2 linked regions of the Arthrobacter crystallopoietes genome follow. The protein of the gene in region 2 interacts with the protein of the main gene of each other region in a pairwise test. Links are inferred from orthologs where the notes say so. Each region holds a gene or a part of one and is shown on either strand. Other genes may lie near its edges. The genes, in order: J5251_RS17450 and abc-f.

The links.
Region 1: the proteins of abc-f (region 2) and J5251_RS17450 interact in binary tests that used the Escherichia coli proteins (3 or more experiments, as listed by UniProt). The link is inferred for Arthrobacter crystallopoietes from one-to-one orthologs.

Annotation. Positions count from the first base shown.
Region 1 is NZ_CP072014.1:3,808,264-3,815,976, forward strand. What follows is about bases 1,304-5,702. They hold J5251_RS17450 (multifunctional oxoglutarate decarboxylase/oxoglutarate dehydrogenase thiamine pyrophosphate-binding subunit/dihydrolipoyllysine-residue succinyltransferase subunit), read left to right. Parts: upstream 1,304-1,683; coding sequence 1,684-5,502; downstream 5,503-5,702. Other genes in these bases: J5251_RS17445 (GuaB1 family IMP dehydrogenase-related protein), read right to left, coding at 1,304-1,390; J5251_RS17455 (GDSL-type esterase/lipase family protein), read left to right, coding at 5,586-5,702. In the rest of the region: more of J5251_RS17445, read right to left, coding at 1-1,303; more of J5251_RS17455, read left to right, coding at 5,703-6,185; J5251_RS20710 (50S ribosomal protein bL37), read left to right, coding at 6,314-6,388; rsrA (mycothiol system anti-sigma-R factor), read right to left, coding at 6,501-6,776; J5251_RS17465 (sigma-70 family RNA polymerase sigma factor), read right to left, coding at 6,773-7,459. UniProt on the Escherichia coli protein: E1 component of the 2-oxoglutarate dehydrogenase (OGDH) complex which catalyzes the decarboxylation of 2-oxoglutarate, the first step in the conversion of 2-oxoglutarate to succinyl-CoA and CO(2).
Region 2 is NZ_CP072014.1:3,165,821-3,181,796, reverse strand. The notes cover bases 5,650-8,641. They hold abc-f (ribosomal protection-like ABC-F family protein), read right to left. Parts: upstream 7,949-8,641; coding sequence 6,350-7,948; downstream 5,650-6,349. Other genes in these bases: J5251_RS14525 (biotin transporter BioY), read left to right, coding at 8,134-8,641; J5251_RS14535 (SURF1 family cytochrome oxidase biogenesis protein), read left to right, coding at 5,650-6,325. Also shown: J5251_RS14575 (TrmH family RNA methyltransferase), read right to left, coding at 1-160; J5251_RS14570 (sulfite exporter TauE/SafE family protein), read right to left, coding at 157-933; J5251_RS14565 (ABC transporter ATP-binding protein), read right to left, coding at 947-1,735; phosphoserine phosphatase SerB, read left to right, coding at 1,865-2,758; J5251_RS14555 (SDR family oxidoreductase), read right to left, coding at 2,878-3,630; J5251_RS14550 (beta-ketoacyl-ACP reductase), read right to left, coding at 3,782-4,504; J5251_RS20620 (DUF3099 domain-containing protein), read left to right, coding at 4,659-5,183; J5251_RS14540 (hypothetical protein), read left to right, coding at 5,180-5,428; more of J5251_RS14535, read left to right, coding at 5,432-5,649; more of J5251_RS14525, read left to right, coding at 8,642-8,799; J5251_RS14520 (energy-coupling factor ABC transporter ATP-binding protein), read left to right, coding at 8,801-9,508; J5251_RS14515 (energy-coupling factor transporter transmembrane component T), read left to right, coding at 9,505-10,128; ypfJ (KPN_02809 family neutral zinc metallopeptidase), read left to right, coding at 10,166-11,071; J5251_RS14505 (Pr6Pr family membrane protein), read right to left, coding at 11,077-11,859; J5251_RS14500 (metal-sulfur cluster assembly factor), read right to left, coding at 11,995-12,324; Fe-S cluster assembly ATPase SufC, read right to left, coding at 12,327-13,091; and 3 more genes. UniProt on the Escherichia coli protein: Genetic data indicate it may be involved in ribosome assembly or function.

The sequences.
Region 1 (7,713 bases), 640 kb from region 2 along the record:
CACGCTCACGGAATTCGGCGAGGTTGGTCGCTCCCGCATAGGTCATGGAACTGCGCAGGCCCGACGTGATCTCGTCCAGCAAGTCTTCGACGCCGGGGCGGGCAGGCTCAAGGTACATCTTCGAGGAGGAAATGCCTTCCTCAAACAGGCCCTTGCGGGCACGCTCAAACGCCCCCTCGCGCTGCGTCCGGTACTGCACCGCACGTGCCGAGGCCATGCCGAAACTTTCCTTGTACTGCCGGCCATTGCTATCCGTCATCAGATCCCCCGGGCTTTCGTAGGTTCCGGCGAACCAGGAACCGATCATGACCTGGCTGGCACCCGCTGCCAGCGCCAGAGCCACGTCGCGGGGGTAACGCACTCCGCCGTCGGCCCAAACATGGGCGCCAAGTTCGCGGGCGGCGGCCGCGCATTCGTACACGGCGGAAAACTGCGGCCGGCCGACGGCGGTCATCATCCGCGTGGTGCACATCGCGCCGGGTCCCACACCGACCTTGACGATGTCCGCACCTGCTGCGACCAGATCGCGTACGCCTTCGGCACTGACCACGTTCCCAGCCACCACCGGGACAGCAGGATCCAATCCCCGTACCGCCTGCAGCGCGTCGAACATCTTCTGCTGATGTCCATGGGCAGTGTCAACAACAAGAACGTCGACGCCGGCCTCGAGCAGGGCGGCGGCTTTGGCCTCGACGTCTCCGTTAATCCCGACGGCGGCCGCGACCCTGAGGCGCCCCTTACCATCCACGGCGGGGCGGTAGATCGTTGAGCGCAACGCACCGGTGCGGGTCAGAGCCCCGAGGAGGTAGCCCTCGTCGTCGACGACCGGTGCGAAGCCGACCCCGGCGCCGTCGAAAAGCTCAAAGGCCTTCCGGAGCGCAGGCTGAAGCTCACCGGAAAACATCGATGCCTGCAACGTCAGCGGGTGCGCACGCATGACCGATTCCAGCGAGGCGAACCTGTCCACGCCTTCGCATTCTTCAGCCCGGACCACACCGAGGCAACGCCCTTCGCCGTCGACAATCGCAACGGCTCCGTGGGCGCGCTTATTCATCAGGTGCAGCGCGTCGATGACGGTGTTAAAGGGCTGCAGTTTCAACGGGGTTTCGTAAACCGCATGGCGCGCTTTGACCCAGCCGGTGACTTCGGCCAGCACGTCGAGGGGAACATCCTGGGGCAGGACCGCCAGACCACCGCGGCGGGAAATCGTCTCGACCATCCGGCGGCCGGTCACCGCGGTCATGTTCGCCACAACCAGCGGAATGGTTGCCCCCGTTCCGTCCCCCGAAGCCAGATCCACGTCCAGCCGTGACACCACTTCCGACCTGGACGGAACCAAGAAAACGTCCGAGTACGTTAGGTCCGTCTGCGGCTGATTGATGAACTGCATGTTCTGCTCCTGAGATTGACGTGCAGGCAACGACAGCACGAGTCTACGACCCCGAGCGAAATCACCGTCGCCCCGCTTTTGACGGGTCCGTTGGTGCTTCGTCACATTGGTTTCAAAACAATCGGATGAGATTGGCCTGCACAGCGGATGTGTCATTAGACTGGCTAGAGGTCCAGACCCGGTGCGTCCAAACGCACCTCACGCGCCCGTGACGACTGCAGCAGGTTGTTGCCATGGGCCGCAGCGTGTGGTCTGCAGGGCAAGCGGCAACACATGGAAGAGGCGTATAACAAGTGCCAGAGCATCCCAATCTTCGTCTACCCGAGGAATTCGGCGGTAACGAATGGCTCGTCGACGAGATTTACGAGCAGTACCTCCAGGACAAGAATTCGGTGGACAAGAAATGGTGGAGCATTTTTGAATCGGCCGGCGCCGGCTCAGCTCAAACCGCTAATGGCAATGCACCGCGCGCTGCAAGGGAGGAAACCGACCCCCAGACGCGCCAACTGCCGGTAGTCAAGGAGCCCAAGGGCACCCCGGCTGCGTCCGCCGAAACCACCGCAAACAACCGCAGTGCGGAAAAGCGGATCCCCGCGGATGCCGAGCCTGCACCCAATACTTCCAAGGACAAGGCTGTGCCCGCCGCCGCTGCCGATGCGGCCAAGCCCGAGCCGAAGACAGCTCCCATCCCGGCTCAGCTGCCGAAGTCTTCACCCAACTCCCAGACCGAGGAAGACAAAATCTCGGTCCTGCGCGGCCCCGCCAAGGCCATCGCCACCAACATGGACCAGAGCCTGAGTGTTCCGACGGCTACGACGGTGCGCGCTGTGCCCGCGAAGCTGCTGATCGACAACCGCGTGGTCATCAATTCCAACCTGGCACGCGCCCGCGGCGGCAAGGTCTCCTTTACCCACCTCATCGGCTACGCCGTGGTCAAGGCACTGGGCCAGTTCCCCAGCCAGAACGTGCACTATGACGAGGTCGACGGCAAGCCCGTTGCGGTCCAGCCGGCGCACGTTAACTTCGGCATCGCCATCGACATGCCCAAGCCCGACGGTTCCCGCCTTCTTGTTGTTCCGAATATCAAGAAGGCAGAAACCATGAACTTCTCGGAGTTCTGGCACAACTACGAGGACCTCATCAAGCGCGCCCGTGCCGGTAAGCTGACCGCCGACGATTACGCGGGCACCACCTCGTCACTGACCAACCCGGGCGGCATCGGCACTGTTCACTCGGTGCCCCGGCTGTCCAAGGGCCAGGCGACCATCATCGGCGTCGGCGCTCTCGAATACCCCGCCGAATTCCGCGGGTCAAGCGAGAAGACCATAGCCGCGCAGGGTGTTGGCAAGATCATCACGTTGACCTCCACGTATGACCACCGCGTCATCCAGGGCGCCGGCTCGGGCGAGTTCCTGCGCCTCGTGGAGTCGCTTCTGCTCGGCGAGCAGGACTTCTACGACGAGATCTTCGAAGCCCTGCGAATCCCGTACGAGCCGGTTCGCTGGCGTCCGGACAACCAGGTTGACGTAGAACTGCAGGTCAACAAGATTGCCCGCATCCAGCAGCTCATTCACGCTTACCGGGTCCGCGGCCATCTCATGGCGGACACCAACCCGCTGGAGTACGTCCAGCGCAAGCATCCTGACCTGGACATCCTCACTTACGGTTTGACCATGTGGGACCTGGACCGCGAGTGGGTCACGGGCGGCTTCGGCGGCAAGTCCCGGCTGAAACTGCGCGATATCCTGGGCGTGCTCCGCGATGCTTACTGCCGCACCACCGGCATCGAGTACATGCACATCCAGGATCCGGAAGAACGTAAGTGGTTCCAGGACGAGTTGGAGCGCCCGTACGCGAAACCCAGCCGCGAGGAGCAGTTGCGCGTCCTGGGCAAGCTCAATGCAGCCGAGGCGTTCGAAACGTTCCTGCAGACCAAGTTCGTGGGCCAGAAGCGCTTTTCGCTGGAAGGCGGCGAATCCCTGATTCCGCTGCTGGACGCTGTCATCTCCGACGCAGCCGACGACGGCCTGGACGAAGTCGCCATCGGCATGGCCCACCGCGGCCGCTTGAACGTGCTGACCAACATTGCCGGCAAGACCTACGCCCAGGTGTTCCGCGAGTTCGAAGGGACGCAGGACCCGCGCAGCGTCCAAGGCTCGGGTGATGTGAAGTACCACCTCGGCACCGAGGGCACCTTCACCTCGGACAACGGCAACGAGACCAAGGTCTACCTCGCCGCCAACCCTTCCCACCTTGAAGCCGTTGACCCGGTCGTCGAAGGCATCGTGCGTGCCAAGCAGGACCGTCTCGACCAGGGCGACGGTGCGTTCGGCGTGCTCCCCATCATCATCCACGGCGATGCGGCATTCGCGGGCCAGGGCGTCGTTGCGGAGACGCTCAACCTGTCCCAGCTGCGCGGCTACCGCACAGGCGGTACGGTGCACGTCATCGTCAATAACCAGGTCGGTTTCACCACCTCGCCGCACGCGTCGCGCTCCTCGGTGTACTCCACCGACGTAGCCAAGATGATCCAAGCGCCGGTCTTCCACGTCAACGGGGATGATCCCGAAGCCGTTGTCCGGGTGGCACAGCTTGCGTACGAATACCGCCAGCGTTTCCACAAGGACGTTGTCATCGACATGGTCTGCTACCGCCGGCGCGGGCACAACGAGGGCGATGATCCCTCGATGACCCAGCCGATGATGTACAACCTGATCGAAGCCAAGCGCTCCACCCGCAAGTTGTACACCGAAGCCCTCGTCGGCCGCGGCGACATCACGCAGGACGAGGCAGACCAGGCGCTTCGCGACTATCAGGAACGCCTGGAGCGAGTCTTCGCCGAAACGCATGCCGCCCAGACCTCCCCGATTCCGGTTGTCACCAAGGACGCGGCCGCCGTCTCGGACATCGAACGCCCGCTGTCCCAGCAGGCCGAAGACGAGATCCGCCTACCAGCCAGCACGGCTGTCAGTTCCGAGGTGCTCGCCCAGATCGGCAAGGCGCACGTCAGCATCCCCGAAGACTTCACCGTGCACCCGAAGCTCAAGGCGCTGCTGGAGAAGCGAGAGCAGATGTCGCGTGAAGGTGGCATCGACTGGGGCTTCGGCGAAATTGCCGCCTTCGGCAGCCTGCTGATGGAAGGCGTTCCGGTCCGTCTGGCTGGCCAGGACTCCCGCCGCGGTACTTTCGTCCAGCGCCATGCCGTCTTCCATGACCGGTCGTCCGGCAAGGAATGGGCACCGCTTACACAGCTGTCCGAAGACCAGGCCAAGTTCTGGATCTACGACTCGCTGCTCTCTGAATATGCGGCCATGGGCTTCGAATACGGTTACTCGGTAGAGCGGCCGGACGCGCTGGTCATCTGGGAAGCGCAGTTCGGCGACTTCGTCAACGGCGCACAGACCGTAATCGACGAGTTCATCTCCTCGGCTGAGCAGAAATGGGGACAGCGTTCCTCGCTGGTCCTCATGCTGCCGCACGGCTATGAAGGCCAGGGGCCAGACCACTCCTCCGCTCGCATCGAACGATTCCTGCAGATGTGCGCTGAAGACAACATGATCGTGGCCAACCCGACCACCCCGGCGTCGCACTTCCATCTGCTGCGCCGCCAGGCCTACAGCCGCCCGCGCAAGCCGCTGATCATCTTCACACCCAAGCAGCTGCTGCGTCTCAAGGCTGCCTCCGCCAAGGTCGAGGACTTCACGGAGGGCCGCTTCCAGCCGGTCATCCCCGAGGTCCAGGAACTGAACGCTGGGGAAGTCGACCGGATGGTCCTGGTATCTGGACGCCTGTACTACGATCTGCTGGCTGCCCGCCAAAAGAACGGCGACACCAAGACGGCTCTGGTGCGGGTCGAGCAGCTGTACCCGCTGCCAGCCCAAGAAATCGAGGCCGAATTGGCCAAGTATCCGAACGCCGAAGTGGTCTGGGCCCAGGACGAGCCCGCGAACCAGGGACCGTGGCCTGTCATCGGAATGATGCTGCCGCAGAGGGTGGACATGAACCTGCGTCTGGTTTCGCGTCCCGCGTCCGCCGCCACCTCAACAGGTTCTGCCAAACGGCACGCTGTCGAGCAGGACGTCCTTGTGAAAAAGGTGTTTGAGCGTAAGTAAGTAAGATGTTGGGTGGGGTGCACAGACACCCCACCCACTTCTTTTTAACCAGAGGCCTGCCCTAACCAACCAGAAAGCATCTTGTGGAGCAACGCAAAATCAGGATCGCCGCTGTCGGCGACGAACTCCTTGCCGGTACCGGTGATCAGCGCGCCCTCGGTTGGCTCGGACGGACTCTGGCCCGGACCAATCCCGCGCCGGCCAGCCTCGAATCGTTCACTCTGGCATCGCCTAACGAGGGCACGGAGGAGCTTGCCGGACGTTGGCTGCAGGAGGCAGGACGTCGGTTTGATGACGGTTACGAAAACCGGCTCGTTATCGGACTGTCCGACCGCGACCTGGATCTGGAGCTGACAACCGCCCGGAGCCGGCTGAATCTGGCCAACATTCTTGATGGTGCAGCGCAGTTAAGCGTCAAGGCTTTCGTCGTCGGTCCACCGCCCGGCCTCGATGCAGAGCGCAACCAACGCCTTGCCGAACTGTCCGCTGCATTCGGCGATGTCACCACCCGACGCAAGCACGTCTACGTTGATACCTTCACTCCCCTGCTCAATCACGAACAGTGGCGCACGGATCTTGCCGCTAACGGCGGTGCTCCCGGGCAGGCCGGCTACGGTTTGATCGCCTGGCTGGTCCTCCACCGCGGCTGGTACAGCTGGTTGGAACTGCCCGAGCCCTCCTGACTAACTAACGCTCCCCTGGCCGTGGTCCGCCGGTCAACACCGTTCAGCCGCCGTCACCGGTTAGGCGTGCATGGACGGATGTGGGAGACTGGTACGCAGTTCTTTTTCATCAAGGTAAGGAGGCAGCTATGAGCAAGCGAGCACGCAAGCGTCGTGACCGTAAGCGCGGCGGCGCAAACCACGGTAAGCGCCCCAACACCTGAGCTACCGGTTCCCCGGTAAGGCTTACGGGTCACCCGCCAGCTGAATAATGCAGGAACCCCCGACGACCAGCAGGTCGCGGGGGTTCCTCTTTGTTTATGCCGGGACGCACTTCTAGGCGTCGGCCTGCACCGAGTCAGCGGCTTCCAAGTGCCCGATCCGGTCCAGAATCCGTTCCTTCAGTGTCTGCGGCGCAGCCTCTTGGCACGACCTCTTGACTACGCTTCGGATCAGGCACTCCAGGCTATGCTCCTGGGCGCATTCCTCGCAGCCGTCCAGATGCTGTTTGATCTCGTTGAGGTCCTCGCGGGACAACGCGCCGTCAACGTACTCATAGATCCGCTTCATGCGGTCGTCTTCGCAGTCGCCCAAGCCGTGGCAGTCGCTCATTTGCCGTTCTCCTGTTTTGTCCCGACTGTGGTTTTGTCCGTCTTTTTGCCCATTCCGCGTTCGTGCGCGTAGTCGGCCAGCAGATCGCGCAATAGCTTGCGTCCGCGGTGGAGACGGGACATAACCGTTCCGATCGGGGTGTTCATGATTTCCGATATTTCTTTGTAGGCAAAACCTTCTACGTCTGAAAAGTAGACGGCCAGCCTGAACTCCTCCGGGATCGCCTGGAGGGCTTCTTTGACGTCCGAATCCGGCAGGTGGTCCAAGGCCTCCGCTTCGGCGGACCGAAGGCCCGTCGAAGTGTGCGAAGCCGCTTGGAACATCTGCCAGTCCTCAACCTGGTCCGCGTTGGATTGGAGCGGTTCGCGCTGCCGTTTGCGGTACAGATTGATATAGGTGTTGGTCAGGATCCGGTAGAGCCACGCCTTGAGGTTGGTCCCCGGCTTGTATTGATGGAAGGCCGAAAACGCCTTCGTGTACGCCTCTTGGACCAGATCTTCGGCATCACTGGGATTGCGGGCCATACGCATGGCAGCTGAATAGAGCTGGTCCACGTACTGCATGGCGTCGCGCTCAAAGCGGGCACTGCGTTCTTCTGGTGTCTCGGTGTCAGCGGCCGCTGCCGGCGCGGATTCCTCCGTAGCCTCCAGGGGGGCAGCCTCATCGGATTTGTCTGTTGTCATCGGCACCAAGTCTACGCTGGAGGTGTTCCGGGCAGGGTCCAAACGCAGCTGCAGTCCCGCAGCAGGCTGAAGAGTTGCTGATGGCACTGATTGTCCTTTCGACACGTTGGCGCCGGCGCTATGTTCGAGAACCCGCACCTATTGCTGCTCTTCACAACGACGCAGGCACCGTACTTATTCCGCCCTCGGTCATCGTGGATTCCCCAACGTTGCGCCTGCAGGATGTACAGGGCACGCAAAAGTGCCAGACTAGA
Region 2 (15,976 bases):
GGGTGTGGCCGGCGGCGATGGCCCGGCGCAGCACCTTGGAACTCTCCGCGATGTACATGCCTTCGGCCGGTTCGCGGCGCCGGCGCAGGGCGGTGTCGGTCAACTGGGTGTAGTCGGCTACGCAGGGATCTTGGGCCGAGGACAGGTAGTGCAGGTTCATGCGATGAGGTTCGAGATCATCACGTAGAGCGCCACGAGGCCGAGGACAACGATGATGCCCCGCAGGACAATAGGCTTGAGCCGACGGCCGACGGCGGAGCCGATCAAGGCGCCGATGAGGGAGCTGACCGCGATGATGAGCACCACCCACCAGTCGATCCGGTCGAATGCGAAAATCATGTAGGAGATGGCGGCAATGATGTTGACGCCCAGCACCAGCACGTTCTTCATGGCGTTCGCCTGCTGGATCGTGCCGTGCAGGAACACACCAAGGATCCCGACCAGCAGGACGCCTTGGGCGGCGACAAAGTAGCCGCCGTAGACGCCGGCGAAGTAGACCAGGAACAGCAGCACCCACGGGTGGCTCTTCTCCCGGGCCTGGGCGGCCTCGCGTTCACGCACCCACTTCTGCAGCCGGGGCTGGAAGACCACGAACAGCAGGGCGATCACGATCAGGAACGGGGCGGCGTATTCAAAGACTGCCTCGGGCAGGTTCAGCAGCAGGGCCGCTCCGGTGATGCCGCCGAGCAACGAGGCAGGCAGCAGGACCTTGAGCGTGCTGCGGAGCCCGGAAAGTTCACGCCGGTAGCCGTAGACTCCCCCGACGTTGCCGGCGATCAGACCCATGGCATTGGAGATGGTCGCCGTCACCGGGGCGAAGCCTAGAGCCACCAGGACGGGGAAGGTGACCAGCGTGCCGGAACCGACAATGCTGTTGATCGTTCCGGCCCAGAGCCCGGCCAGGGCAATGATTCCAGCCTGCAGTAAATCCATTTAGGGGCAGAGCTTAACCGCGCCGTGCGACGGCGGTGTACCGGCCGCCGTCTTCCTTGAGCTCAAGCGGCAAATCGAAGGCCGAGCTGAGGTTCTCTTCGGTCAGGACTTCGGCAATGGGGCCCTGCGCCACCACGCCGCCCTCGCGCAGGAGCATGGCATGGGTGAAGCCCGGCGGAACTTCTTCGAGGTGGTGGGTGACCAGGACCAGGGCCGGAGCTTCCTCGTCTGCGGCCAGTTCGCTCAGTCGCTGCACCAGGTCCTCGCGGCCTGCCAGATCCAGTCCGGCGCCCGGCTCATCCAGCAGCAACAGTTCCGGATCAGCCATCAGTGCACGGGCGATCTGCACGCGCTTGCGTTCGCCTTCGCTCAGGGTGGCGAACGGGCGGTTCAGGAAGGTGGACATGCCCCACTGGTTCAACAGCCGGAAGGCGCGGCGTTCGTCCATCTTTTCGTACTGCTCGCGCCAGCGGCCGGTGACACCGTAGGACGCCGTCACCACGACGTTGAGGACCGTTTCATGCTCGGGTATCTGGTTGGCCAGCGCCGCCGACGCCAATCCGATCCGGGGCCGCAGCTCAAAAACATCCACCGAGCCCATGGTCTCTTCCAGGATGCCGGCTTCGCCCTTGGTAGGATGGAGACGAGCACCGGCGATCTGCAGCAGCGTAGTCTTGCCAGCACCGTTCGGACCGAGAATAACCCAGCGCTCACCGTCCTTGACCTGCCAGTCGACGCTGTCAAGCAGGGTTTTGCGCCCGCGGACAACGCTGACTCCGGCAAATTCAAGAACATCGCTCATAGGAGTAGACATTAGGCTAAAAGCCGTAGCATTCGCCAAACGCTACGCCGGTTAGCGATGATGGGATCCGGCACATTTCCCCGTTGTTTATCCGTCCGGCCCCGCCGTGAAGACAAGGATCCACCCCGCATGCTCTCGCTTTTCCGCGTTGTTTCCTACGGCGTCGAACTCCCCGACGATTATCTTGCCGCCGTCCAGCACGCCGTGTCCAAGGCCGGCGGGGACATTGTGGAACTGGAAAACTTCAACAACGACCGCTTCCGGGCCACCGTACTGACCGTCGGGTACGACGGCGATATCGCCGCCGGCCTCTCGGCGTTGCGGGCGGCGGTAAAACCCGTGATCACCGAGTCGTTGGGAACGGCAGTCATGCCGTCCGAACTGGCGGGACCACACCGCAAGCTGCTGATCATGGACGTGGACTCCACACTGATCAAGCAGGAAGTGATCGAGATGCTGGCCGAGCATGCCGGCAAGGGTGCAGAGGTCGCCGCCGTGACCGAGGCGGCCATGCGCGGCGAACTGGACTTTGCCGAGAGCCTGCACGCGCGTGTGGAGACACTGCGGGACCTGCCCTTGGACGTAACCGACCGGGTCCGGGAGAAGGTTCAACTCTCTGACGGGGCGGCCGAGCTCGTGGAGGCATTCCTGGACGCAGGCCACGTGGTCGCGGTGGTATCCGGCGGCTTCAGCCAAATCCTCGATCCGCTGGCCTCTGAGCTTAAACTCACCTACTGGCGGGCCAACCTGCTGGGCTCCGCGGAGGGTGCGCTGACCGGGCGGGTGGATGGCGCCGTCGTCGACCGGGCCGCCAAAGAAGCCTCGCTGCGCGAGTGGGCCCAGGTGGAAGACATCGATCTGGCGCACACCATCGCGATTGGTGACGGTGCCAACGACCTCGACATGCTGGCAGCCGCCGGCCTTGGCGTGGCCTTCAACGCCAAACCGGCCGTCCGCGAGGCCGCCGACGCCGCGATCAACATTCCTTATTTGGACGTCGTCAGGCTCTTCGCCGGTGTCTAGGCGGTTTCAAGGGGCTCGGGGTCTCGCCTGCGGGACTGCCTGGGAATCAGTTTAAACGGCCGGCGGCTGCCGCGGAAGTATTCCGCTGCAGCCGCCGGCTCAGGTTCCGGTGGAGGGACTCAGGCTTGGGCGTTCTGGAACCAGTCGGCTCCGCCGACCAGCTCCGTGTGCCCGGAAGGAACGTCCGCCGTCGCCATCCTGGCAATCTCCACGGCAAACTCCTCGACCGAATACAGCTTGCCCGCCGCCTCGCGACGGGCCTCGATGGCCCCGGGTGCCGCGCGGTCCAGCAGAGTAGCGGTCACTGTGCCTTCGATCATGTCGCCGGAGACGACTACCAGCGAGATGCCCTTTTCCGCCAGCGCCGGCAGTTCGGCCCGCAAGGCGTCCTCGCCGGCCCGCTTGCTCCGGGCCACCGGCTCATACTCGGGCATCGTGGGGACAGTGTCGATGAAGTGTGCCTGGTGGCTGGTGACGAAGACGACTCGCGAACCCGAGGGCATGACGTCCACGGCGGCCCTGAGCATGTTCACCTGGGCGTCGCGGTTCAGGCGCATGGCGTAGTCCTCACCCAGTCCGGTTTCCATGCCGCCGGACGCATTGAGGACCAGCAGGTCCAGTCCGCCGAAGTTTTCCTTGGCCGCGTCGACCAGCGCCTGCGCGCCTTCCGGCACGGTGAGGTCCGCCCCGACCGCCACAGCGCGGCCGCCGGCTTCTTCGATCTGCGTGACTACCTTGTTGGCACGCGGCGCCTTCTGGCGGTAGTTGATGACCACGGAAGCGCCTTCTGCGGCGAGGTTCTTCGCTACGTCTGCGCCGATCCCGCGGGACGATCCCGTCACGATGGCCGACTTGCCTTCCAGTGCACCCATGGCTGCTCCTCAATTTTTGCGGGGGACTCCCCTGCGCTTCCTTGTAGGAAACGCTTAACGGTAATGGTTGTCTGCTTCCATACTGCCAGTACGTGAAGCCGGACCTGTTGTAGGAAACCGACAAACTGCAGCCGAAGCCGCCTGGCCGCTGCTAATGCCCCATGCCGAGGCCGCCGTCAACGGGGATGACGGCGCCGGAGATGTAGGCGGCCTCGTCGCTGGCGATCCAGCGGACCACATTGGCCACCTCCTCCGGTTCGGCGAAGCGGCCGGCAGGAATGCTGGCAAGATAGCTCTTCTGGGTATCCTCGGGCAGTTCGGCCGTCATGTCCGTATTGACGAACCCGGGGGCCACCACGTTGGCGGTGATGCCGCGCGAACCGAGCTCGCGGGTCAGCGACCGCGCCATGCCGACCAGGCCGGACTTTGACGCTGCGTAGTTGATCTGGCCGGGGGAACCGTACAGGCCGACAACGGAGGAGATCAGGACAACGCGGCCCTTGCGCAGCCGGATCATGCCCTTGGAGGCCCGTTTGATGACGCGGAAGGCGCCGCCAAGGTTCGTGTCCACGACATCGGTAAAATCGTCCTCGCTCATCCGCAGCAGCAGCGTGTCGCGGGTGATGCCGGCATTTGCCACAACTACTTCTACCGGACCATGGGCGGCCTCAACCTCTGTGAAAGCTGCGTCAAGGGAGGCGGTATCGGTGACGTCGGCCTTGACGCCCAGCAGACCCTCGGGAACGTCACCGCTACGATAGGTGATGGCTACCTTATCGCCGTTGGCCAGGAAGGACTTGGCAATGGCCAAGCCGATCCCGCGGTTGCCGCCCGTGACCAGGACGCTTCGCCCGGTCTGCTGTTCGTTGCTCACATTTACCTCCGTTGAACGCGGTTTATTTCTAAAGAATCCTAGCCCTCTGCCGGCTGCGGGCCCGCATGTGACCATGGCCATCCCAGCCATCCCGGCCACGGACTTCGTCTGGGTTCCGGCACGTGGGAGAATTGAAGTGGGTCTATGGAGCGTGATGAATAAGCAGCCAGATGATGATCGGGAAGTCCTCAGCATTACGGATGTCCCCGAAAGCCACACGGACGAGATGCACCGTCGGATGGTCAAGTATTCCCTTGCGATGGGAATCCGCTTGGCCTGCCTTCTGCTGTTCTTTTTCATCGACGGCTGGGCCAGATGGCTCTTTGTGGCCGGAGCAGTCTTCCTGCCTTGGATCGCGGTCGTCATTGCCAATGGTGGCAGCGACCAGAGCAATCTCAAGCACAGCGATGCGTTGCTGGACCATGCACCCGCCGGCGAACTGGAATCTGCGGAAGCCGCTGCGAAGGCCGCGGAACCCGTGGTGGTGCCCGGCGAGATCGTGGATGAGGAACAGGAAGCAGGCACGTCCGCACCCGGCGAAGGACCGGAACGGGCAACCGGCTCGGAAACGGTTCACCGGCGTGCGGGACCTGCCGCACCGGTTCATGACAGCTATGAGGTCTTCGAGGGCAATCTGAGCCCGGTGACGAAGCGCCGGAAGGACGAAAGCGCCGCGTGAGTATTTTTGACCAGCTGTCCGGGGGCGGGCAGCCAATGCCGGCTGAGACGGTGTGTTCCAGAAAGGGCTGCCGCGCTGCCGCGGACTGGCAGGTGAGGTGGAACAACCCGAAAATCCACACGCCCGAACGGCGGAAGATCTGGCTGGCCTGCGAAGACCACCGCGGCTGGCTGGAGGACTATCTCAAGCTGCGCGGGCTGTGGTGCGATACCCAGCCACTGGCCGCTCCGGTAGAGGGAAGCTAGCTGATGTACCGTTTTCTATTCAGCGCGAAGTGGCTGGGCTGGCTCCTTCTGGTCGCGTTGCTCGCTTCCGTCTGTGTTCTCCTGGGCAACTGGCAGATGGACCGCAGGGACCAGGCCCACGACGTTGTTACCGCGATTGAATCCAATTACGACGCCGACCCTGTCGATTTTGAGACCGTGCCGGATATCTTCGCCGAAGCCGACGACGCCGATGAGTGGACGCCCGTGGTCCTGCGTGGCGAGTACGACGAAGCTGGCCAGCGGGTGGTGCGCAACCGCCCACTCAACGGCCGACCCGGATACGAGGTCCTAGTCCCATTGAAGCTGGTCTCGGGGCCGGCGGTCATTGTCAACCGCGGCTGGTTGCCCATTGGCAATAATGTGGCCGGCCGCCCAGATACGGTTCCGGCAGCCCCGGAGGGTGATGTCACCGTCGTCGCACGGGTTAAGCCGGGTGAGTCATCAGTGGACCGCGGTGCTCCGGAGGGGCAACTGGCATCGATCCAGTTGGACGAGTATGCAGCCGAGCTGGACTACCCGGTCTTCACGGGCGGCTACGGCTTGATGGCGGCGGAAAATCCCGCCCCCGCTGAGCGTCCCGTCCTCATGCCCAAGCCGGCGATCGATGAGGGCCCGCACCTGTCCTACTCCATGCAGTGGTACGCCTTCGGTGTGCTGTTCTTCGTCGGCTACGGCTATGCCGCCCGGCAGCAGGCAATAATGGACCGGCTGCAGGAGGAAGATGAAGAAGCGGGCTATCACGAGGCCAATCCCGCTCCGCGGCCGGCCGCGCAGAAGCGTTCCCGCAAGCGTCCCAGCGCCGAAGAAGAAGAAGACGCCGTGCTGGACGCCCAGGGATTCCGCACGGATGGCTCCCTGCTGAGCGAGCGGGACTGAGCCCGCCGCCAGCAGCCGTCAGCGCTACGCGAGCGTGACCAGGTCCAGGTAGCTCTCGTTCCAGAGGTCCTCCACGCCATCGGGCAGCAGGACAACGCGCTCGGGGTTCAGCGCTTCCACTGCCCCCTCGTCGTGGCTTACCATGACCACCGCGCCGCTATAGTTGCGCAGCGCGCCCAGGATCTCGGCGCGGCTGGCAGGATCGAGGTTGTTGGTGGGCTCGTCGAGCAGCAGTACGTTGGCCGAGGACGCAACAATGGTGGCCAGCGCCAAACGGGTCTTCTCCCCGCCGGAGAGTACGCCGGCAGGCTTGTTGACGTCGTCGCCGGAGAACAGGAACGAGCCCAGGATGTTGCGGACTTCGGCGTCCTGCAGATCCGGGGCAGCCGTGCGCATGTTTTCCAGCACGCTGCGTTCGGTATCGAGCGTTTCATGCTCCTGCGCGTAGTAGCCGATCTTCAGCCCGTGCCCGGGAATGACTTCGCCGGTGTCCGGTGAATCCACCCCGGCGAGCATCCGCAGCAGTGTGGTCTTACCCGCACCGTTCAGTCCGAGAATCACAACCCTGGAACCGCGGTCAATCGCCAGGTCCACATCGGTGAAGATTTCCAATGAGCCATAGGACTTGCTCAGTCCCTCAGCCGTCATCGGGGTCTTGCCACAGGGAGACGGGTCCGGGAAACGCAGCGCCGCGACCTTGTCGCTGGCACGCACGGCATCCAGTCCGCTGAGCAGCCGCTCGGCCCGCTTGGCCATGTTCTGCGCTGCAACGGCCTTGGTGGCCTTGGCACGCATCTTGTTGGCCTGGTCCATCAGGACCCCAGCCTTCTTCTCCGCATTCGCACGCTCACGCTTGCGGGCGCGCTCATCGGTTTCGCGCTGCAGCTGGTAGCGCTTCCAGTTCATGTTGTAGATGTCGATGGTCGCGCGGTTGGCATCGAGCAGGAAGACCTTGTTGACGGTGGCTTCGAGCAGCTCGGTGTCGTGGCTGATTACGATCAGTCCGCCGTGATGGTTCTTCAGGAACTCGCGAAGCCAGCTGATGGAATCGGCGTCCAGGTGGTTAGTGGGCTCATCCAGCAGCATGGTGTCGGCGCCGGAGTACAGGATGCGGGCCAGTTCAACACGGCGGCGCTGGCCGCCGGAAAGGGTTTTGAGCGGCTGGTTCAGGATCCGCTCCGGCAGCGCGAGGTTGGAGGAAATCGCGGCCGCCTCCGCCTCCGCAGCATAGCCGCCACCCGCAAGGAACTCGGCTTCGAGCCGGTCGTAGCTGCGCATGGCCTTGGCCTGGACGTCCGGATTCTCGCTGGCCATGTCGGCCTGCGCGGCGCGTAGCTTGCCGGAGACGATATCCAGTCCGCGGGCAGAAAGAATCCGGTCTCGTGCCAACTGGTCCATGTTCGGTGTCCGTGGGTCCTGCGGCAGGTAGCCAATATCTCCGCTACGGGTGACCTGGCCTGCTGCCGGAATGCCCTCGCCGGCGAGAACCCGGGTCAGGGTCGTTTTGCCTGCTCCGTTGCGGCCTACCAGCCCGATCTTGTCGCCCTTGTCCACACGGAATGACACCGCGTCCATGAGCAGACGGGCTCCAGCGCGCAGCTCAAGATCATTAACGGTAATCACAGGTGGGACCTCTCCAAAGGGGATATAAGGGAATATGCAGTACAAGATGCTGCAGAAATCAGCCTTTCCAGTCTACCGGCCCGTATGACTTCGGAGGAAACCTACAACCGTTCCCCGCTTCGCAGGCGCTATTCTCGTTAGCTGAGGACAGACATGTTGTCCTCATGCCACAGAAGGAGCTTTCAATGTCGAAGCAGTCCGCCCACCATCGGAACCCCGCAACCTCCGGTATTGTCGGCGGCTCCCCCGCTGCCGACGAAAGCCCGGCGCGCCGCCGCTCCTGGAACGGCACCGACCTGGCTCTCATCGGCGTCTTCGCCGCCCTGACTGCCGCATCGATTGCCGTTCCCCCGATCCCGGCCGGCAACATTCTCGGTGTGCCCATAACGCTCCAGACCATGGTGGTTGCCTTGGCCGGACTCGTCCTCGGCGGCGCCCGCGCGTTCGCCGCGGTGGGATTGTATGTTCTGCTTGGCCTGGTCGGCCTGCCCATTTTCGCCGGCTACCAGGGCGGTCTGGGCGTGCTGGCGATGGGTTCGGCCGGCTACCTGCTTTCCTTCCCCTTCGCGGCTGCGCTCATCGGAGTGCTGGCGCGGCCGGCGCTCCGGCGGGTCCGCAAGCTGACCACGGTGACCACGCTGTGGTTGTTCGCGGCGGCCACAGCAGGCACGGTCCTGACGCATCTGTGCGGGATCGCCGGCATGATGCTCAACGGCCAGCTGGCCTTCGGCGCTGCGCTGGTTGCCGACCTGCCGTTCGTCCCCGGGGATCTGGTCAAGAACGCCGCGGCGGCTGCAATCGCCGTCGGCATCCACAAAGCCTTCCCTGATCTGCTTCGCCGGCCACGCTGACATGATCAAGTTCCGCGACGTCCTGGTCCGTCCCGACTTCGCCGAAGACGCAGCACCGATCCTTTCCGTGCCGCATTTGGCGCTCGGGGAGCAGCGCATCAGCATTATCGGCGCCAACGGCTCCGGTAAATCGACCCTGCTCAAACTGATCAACGGCCTGGTCCTCCCCGACGCCGGAACCGTGGATGTGGGCGGCCGTGATACGGCCAGACACGGGGCCGCTGTACGTCGGAAAGTCGCTTTTGTCTTCACCGACCCTCTGTCCCAGCTAGTCATGCCCACGCCGCTCGAGGACGTCGAACTGTCGTTGCGGCGGATCCACCGCAACCGTACCGACCGCCGGAACGCGGCAATGGAAATCCTGATCGGCTTCGGCCTCGCCGCCTTGGCCGACCAGAGCATCTACCAGCTCTCCGGCGGGGAGCGTCAACTGGCTGCCCTGGCCAGCGTGCTGGCAGTGGCTCCGGATGTGCTGGTGCTGGACGAGCCCTCCACCCTGCTTGATTTGAAGAACACGCTGCTGCTGCGGGACCGGCTGGCCGCGCTGCCGCAGCAGATCATCCTGGCCACCCATGACCTGGAATTGGCCCGGGACAGTGAACGCACGCTCGTTGTGGACTCGGGCACAGTGGTTTACGACGGCGATCCACCCACAGCCGTGGACTTTTACCGCAAGCTTTGCGCCGGCATACGGGAGCCAACGCCGTGAGAGGCCGGGCCCACCTGATCAGCGCCTACGTACCCGGGCGGAGCTGGCTGCATCGGGCGCCGCTGCTGCTGAAATTCCTGCTGCTTGCCGCGGCCGGCATCTCGGTGCTGGCCCTCCCCGGCGCCCTTCCCCGCACGGCGGTTCTGGCCGTCGTCGTTGTCCTGCATGTGGCCGCGGGGCTTCCGGTCCGGAAGCTGGCGACCCCGCTGCGCGCTATGTGGCTTTTCCTTCTGGTGGTGGTTGCCTACCGCTGGTGGGTCGACTCGCCGGCCGGAGCCCTGGCCGTGGTGGCCGCCCTGCTGACCTGCATCTATGCGGCCAATCTGCTGACTTCCACCACAGAGACGCAGCGGCTGCTCGACGGGCTGGTTGCGGCCGTAACCCCCCTGCGGCGGTTCGGCGCCGATCCCGAGCGTTTCGCCCTGACCATCTCATTGATGCTGCGGAGCATCCCGTACCTCCTCGGGTCCCTGCACGATGTCCGGGATGCGGCCAAGGCCCGCGGTCTTGGATCTTCCCCACGCGCCATCGTGCAGCCCGTCATCATCGGCGCGGTGGCTTATGCCCGGCAGACTGGGGACGCCCTGGCCGCACGCGGACTCGGGGAAAAGGAGCAATAGCGCCGCTACCGACGGCCAGCGGCGCTATTCTAAGCCCATGAGTTTCAATCAGGGCTCCAGGCTGGATACGTCCCAAGTCCAGGACCGGCGGGGTGGCATGGGCGGCAAGATCGCCATCGGCGGCGGCGGACTGGTGGTGCTCATCGCCTCGCTGCTGGGGGTTCCACCGGAGCTGTTGCAGGGGCTCGGACTCGGCTCCGGCACTTCAGTGCAGCAGGAGGCCACTGGCCCGGAGAGTATTTCGGCCCAGTGCGAGACCGGCCAGGACGCCAACACCCGCCGCGACTGCCGTGTAGTGGGCACGGTCAATAGTCTGAACCGGTTCTGGGGCGAGGAACTCCCCCGCTTCAACATGACGTACCCGCGGCCGTCCGTGGTGCTTTTTGACGGCCAGGTCAGTACCGGCTGCGGCACGGCCTCCAGCGCCGTCGGACCGTTTTACTGCCCGGCCGATACCACTGCCTATTTCGACACCGGCTTCTTTGACCAGCTGACCGACCAGCTGGGTGCGGCCGAGGGCCCGCTGGCCGAAGAATACGTGGTGGCGCACGAGTTCGGACACCATATCCAGAATCTGACCGGCGCCATCAATTACTCGCAGCAGGATCCCCAAGGAGCCGCTTCCGGCGCCGTCAGGGTCGAGCTGCAGGCAGACTGTTATGCGGGTGTCTGGGCCGGCAACGCCACCGAGCAGATCGACGAGACGACCGGCCGCCCTTTCATGCAGCCCATCGGCCGGGACGACCTGCGGGACGCGCTTTCGGCGGCTGCCGCCGTCGGCGATGACCGGATCCAGCAGGCCAGTACCGGCCAGGTCAACCCCCACACCTTTACACACGGCTCCAGCGACCAGCGGCAGGCATGGTTTGTCCAGGGCTACGAGACCGGCGATCCTGCACAGTGCGATACCTTCAGCGCCGCCGACCTGGACACCCCTTCGTAGCAGCTTCAGCCCGTCGGCGGTTCGCCGGGTCCAATCTTCCTGCCGTCGGTGACACCGTCCTCATCGGTGCCGGAACCGTCGTCGGGACCAAAACCGGGGATGTAGCCGTCGGGCTCCCGTCCCATCCGGGCGTCCAGGAGCAGAAAGAGGAACCCGGCCCCCAGCCAGATCAGGAGCAGCAAAAGGCCGTTAACAACGACGGCGGGAAGCGGGTTGACCCCGGCATCGAGCGGAGGGTAGGGGTACCAGCCGGCGGCGGCACCGCGGACGAGACTACCGATGAGCCAGGCGGCGGGATACAGCAGTGACCAGACTATGGTCTGCAGGCCGATCCGTGGGCGCGGGCCGAAGATGAGCCATCCGGTCACGGCCAGCACCGGGACCGCATAGTTCAACATCCGGTCGGCCATGACCGCCGTGCTGCTGAGCGCGGTAAAGTCCGGCAGTCCCCTGAACGCCGTGAACTGGAACAGGAAAACGAGCAGGACGGCTATCAGGGAGACCGCACGCACGGCTCGCCAGACCGGACCCGCCTCGCGGGCAGAGTCCATCAGCAGGCTCAGGGAGACAATGAAGACCAGCACACTTGCCTGGACACTGAAGTAGCCCAGATAGTTCCACCACTGGTGGGCCGGTTCAAGGGCGTAAGCGGGCGATTCGAGCATGGCGATTATTTGGAGCACCAGGCCGAGGACAGCGGCCAGTGCCACCACCCCGTGGTACATGCGTGCCACGAAAACTTCGTCGTACCGCCCGCTGGCGGACCTGGTCACGGCGACTTCACCCATAACCTTGATGCTAGCGCCGAAGTTACGCCAGCGGGGGATTAACCGACGGAGGGCCGGGGACCCCGTTTCCGGTCCCCGGCCCTCCGTCGCGTGGAACTTCCCGCAGGGAAGTCCGCCCATCAGCAACGAGGCTGGTTAGATGTTGAAGCCGAGCGCGCGCATCTGGTCGCGGCCATCGTCGGTAATCTTTTCCGGACCCCACGGCGGCATCCATACCCAGTTCAGCCGCCAGTCATCGACAACGCCGTCCAGCGCCTGGGCAGTCTGCTCCTCGATGACATCCGTCAGCGGGCAGGCAGCAGTGGTCAGGGTCATATCGATCAGCAGGGCGCCGTCCTCGGCGTACTTCAGTCCGTAGAGCAGGCCCAGGTCCACGATATTGACGCCGAGCTCCGGGTCAATGACGTCTTTCAGGGCCTCTTCAACATCCTCGAGAGAGGTCTGCGAAATGTTGGCTTCGGTCATGATCAGGCCTTTGCTGCAGTTGGCAGGAAACGGTCGTAGCCTTCTTCTTCCAGACGGTCGGCCAGCTCGGGGCCGCCCTCCTCGGCGATGCGTCCGTCGACGAACACGTGGACGAAGTCAGGCTTGATGTAGCGCAGGATGCGCGTGTAGTGGGTGATGAGCAGGGTGCCCATCGCTCCGGTTTCGTGCACACGGTTGTGGCCTTCGGAGACAACCTTCAGCGCGTCGACGTCCAGGCCGGAGTCTGTCTCGTCCATGATGGCGAACTTCGGCTTGAAGAGTTCGAGCTGCAGGATCTCCACGCGCTTCTTCTCGCCGCCGGAGAAGCCTTCGTTGACGTTGCGCTGGGCGAAGTCAGCATCGATGCGCAGCTGGCTCATGGCTTCCTTGACGTCCTTGGTCCAGGTGCGCAGCTTGGGAGCTTCGCCGTCCAGGGCGGTCTTGGCCGTGCGCAGGAAGTTGGTCATGGTTACGCCGGGCACCTCGACCGGGTACTGCATGGCCAGGAAGAGACCGGCGCGGGCGCGCTCATCCACGCTCATCTCCAGCACGTCTTCGCCGTCCAGGGTGATGGAACCGGAGTCCACGGTGTAGCGCGGGTGCCCGGCGATGGTGGAGGCCAGCGTGGACTTGCCCGAACCGTTGGGGCCCATGATGGCGTGGATCTCGCCGGTTTTGATCGTCAGGGACACGCCCTTGAGGATTTCCTTCTTGCCCTGCTCAGTCTCGATGCTGACGTGCAGGTCCTTGATTTCCAGAGTAGACATCTGTCTGCTTTCTCCTCTGCAGCCGTTCGGTCCGGCCGCGGTGTGAAGTTCGTAAAGTTCTTAGTGCAAATCCGGAGCGGGAGCTCCGTTGGTGACCGTGGTGACGTCGACGTACACATCGTCGCCGTCCAGCTCCAACGCGAAGACCGGCACCGGCTCGAAGGCCGGCAGGCTCAGCGGTTGGCCGCTGCGCAGGTCGAACTGCGAGCCGTGGCCCCAGCATTCGATGGTGCCGTCTTCGACATCGCCCTCGGACAGTGAATAGTCCTCATGCGAGCAGGTGTCCCCCAGTGCATGGAGTCCGCCCTCGGAGTCCCGGACGATGGCGACCGGATAGTCGTCGACCAGGATGCGCAGCGCCGCCTTCACCTGTATGTCGGAGGCCCTGCACACCAGCTTGCCGCGTGGAGCTTCGGACATCAGAAGTTCCCTGCCGCCAGTTCCCGCTCAACAGCATCGGTCAGGCGCTCTTCGAGTGCCGGAACCTTGATCTGCTGGATGATCTCGTTCAGGAAGCCTCGTACCACCAGACGGCGGGCGGTCTTCTCGTCGATGCCGCGGGCCATCAGGTAGAACAGGTGCTCGTCGTCGAAACGGCCGGTGGTGCTGGCATGGCCGGCGCCGTCGATCAGGCCCGTCTCGATCTCGAGGTTCGGCACCGAGTCCGCCCGGGCACCGTCGCTGAGGACCAGGTTTCGGTTGGCCTCGTAGCTGTCGGTTCCTTCGGCTTCCTTGCGGATCAGAACGTCGCCAACCCACACGGTGTGCGCGTTCTCGCCCTGCAGGGCACCCTTGTACAGCACGCGCGACTTGCAGTTCGGCACTGCGTGGTCGACGAACAGGCGCTGCTCCAGGTGCTGGCCGGCGTCGGCGAAGTAGAGTCCGAACATTTCGACGACGGAACCGGTCTGCTTCAGCCGTGCGGACGGCGTGACACGGACCAGGTCGCCGCCAAGGCTGACCACGACGTGCTTGAACTTCGCGTCACGGCCGACCTTGGCCTGCTGCGAGGAGGCGTGCACGGCGTCGTCGTCCCATTCCTGGACGGATACCACGGTCAGGTCCGCGCCGTCCTGCACGTCGATCTCGACGTTCTGGGAGACGGTGGCGCTGCCCTTGTGGTCCAGCACGACAACAGCCTTGGAGAATTTCTCCGCGACGATCACGATGTGCTGCGCGGACGGGTCCTTGCTGCTGCCGGTCACCGAGATGCCGACGGCGGTTTCGATGCTGGCCTCGGCCGGGATGGTCACCACGGTGGCGTCGCTGAAGGCTTCCCAGGCCGCCGCGGAAACGCGGTCCTCCGGGATGCCGGCGCTGCCGATGCGGGAGTCCTCGCGGCCCACGGTTTCCACCGTGATGCCGGCCGGACGCTCGGCACCTTCTGGACCGGTGACGGCAACGGTGGGCGCTGCGCCGGTCAGCGCCTGGGTGTGCAGTCCACGCAGCCGCTTGAGCGGGGTGAAGCGCCAGTCTTCTTCGCGTCCGGTCAGGACAGGAAAATCCTCGACCTTGTACGAAGTCAGCCGGCCGGCGCGGGAACTGTCCGGAACGCCTACGCCGCCGCCATGGCTGTGACTCTTGGCGCTGGCGCCTGCCAGCGGGGATTTATCCGGGTTCGCCGGTGAGAGGTTTTCGCCCTCTTCGGTGAAGCCGTCAATGGCCGGAGCACCGATCCTTGCTTTTTCAGTGATCTCAGTCATTAACCTACGGATCCTTCCATTTGCAGTTCGATCAAGCGGTTCAGCTCAAGCGCGTATTCCATCGGCAGTTCGCGAGCGATCGGCTCGATGAAGCCGCGCACGATCATGGCCATGGCTTCGTCTTCGGCCAGGCCGCGCGACATCAGGTAGAACAGCTGCTCTTCGCTGACACGGGACACTGTTGCCTCATGGCCCATGGTCACGTCGTCCTCACGGACGTCGATGTACGGGTACGTGTCCGAGCGCGAGATGGTATCCACCAGCAGCGCATCGCAGACGACGCTGTTCTTCGAGTTCTTGGCACCTTCGCGGACCTGGACCAGGCCGCGGTACGCCGAACGGCCGCCTCCGCGGGCCACGGACTTGGCCACGATGGCGCTGGAGGTGTTCGGTGCGAGGTGGACCATTTTGGAACCGGTGTCCTGGTGCTGGCCCTCGCCGGCGAAGGCGATCGACAGCGTCTCGCCCTTGGCGTGTTCGCCGACCATGTACACGGCCGGGTACTTCATGGTGACCTTGGAGCCGATGTTGCCGTCGATCCATTCCATCGTGGCGCCCTCGTGTGCAATGGCACGCTTGGTGACCAGGTTGTACACGTTGTTGGACCAGTTCTGGATAGTCGTGTAGCGGACGCGTGCGCCCTTCTTCACAATGATTTCGACGACGGCGGAGTGCAGCGAGTCCGACGTGTAGATCGGGGCGGTGCAGCCTTCAATGTAGTGGACGTAGGAGTCCTCGTCGGCAATAATCAGCGTGCGCTCGAACTGGCCCATGTTTTCCGTGTTGATGCGGAAGTAGGCCTGCAGCGGGATTTCGACGTGGACGCCCTTGGGGACGTAAACAAAAGATCCGCCGGACCAGACTGCGGTGTTCAGCGAAGCGAACTTGTTGTCGCCCACCGGGATGACAGAGCCGAAGTACTCTTCGAAGATCTCCGGGTGTTCCTTCAGTCCGGTGTCCGTGTCCAGGAAGATGACGCCCTGGGCTTCCAGGTCCTCGCGGAGCTGGTGGTAGACAACCTCGGATTCGTACTGGGCGGCGACGCCGGAGACCAGACGTTCACGCTCGGCCTCGGGAATGCCGAGCTTTTCATACGTGTTACGGATGTCCTCGGGAAGGTCTTCCCAGGTCTTGGCCTGCTTTTCGGTGGACCGGACAAAGTACTTGATGTTGTCGAAGTCG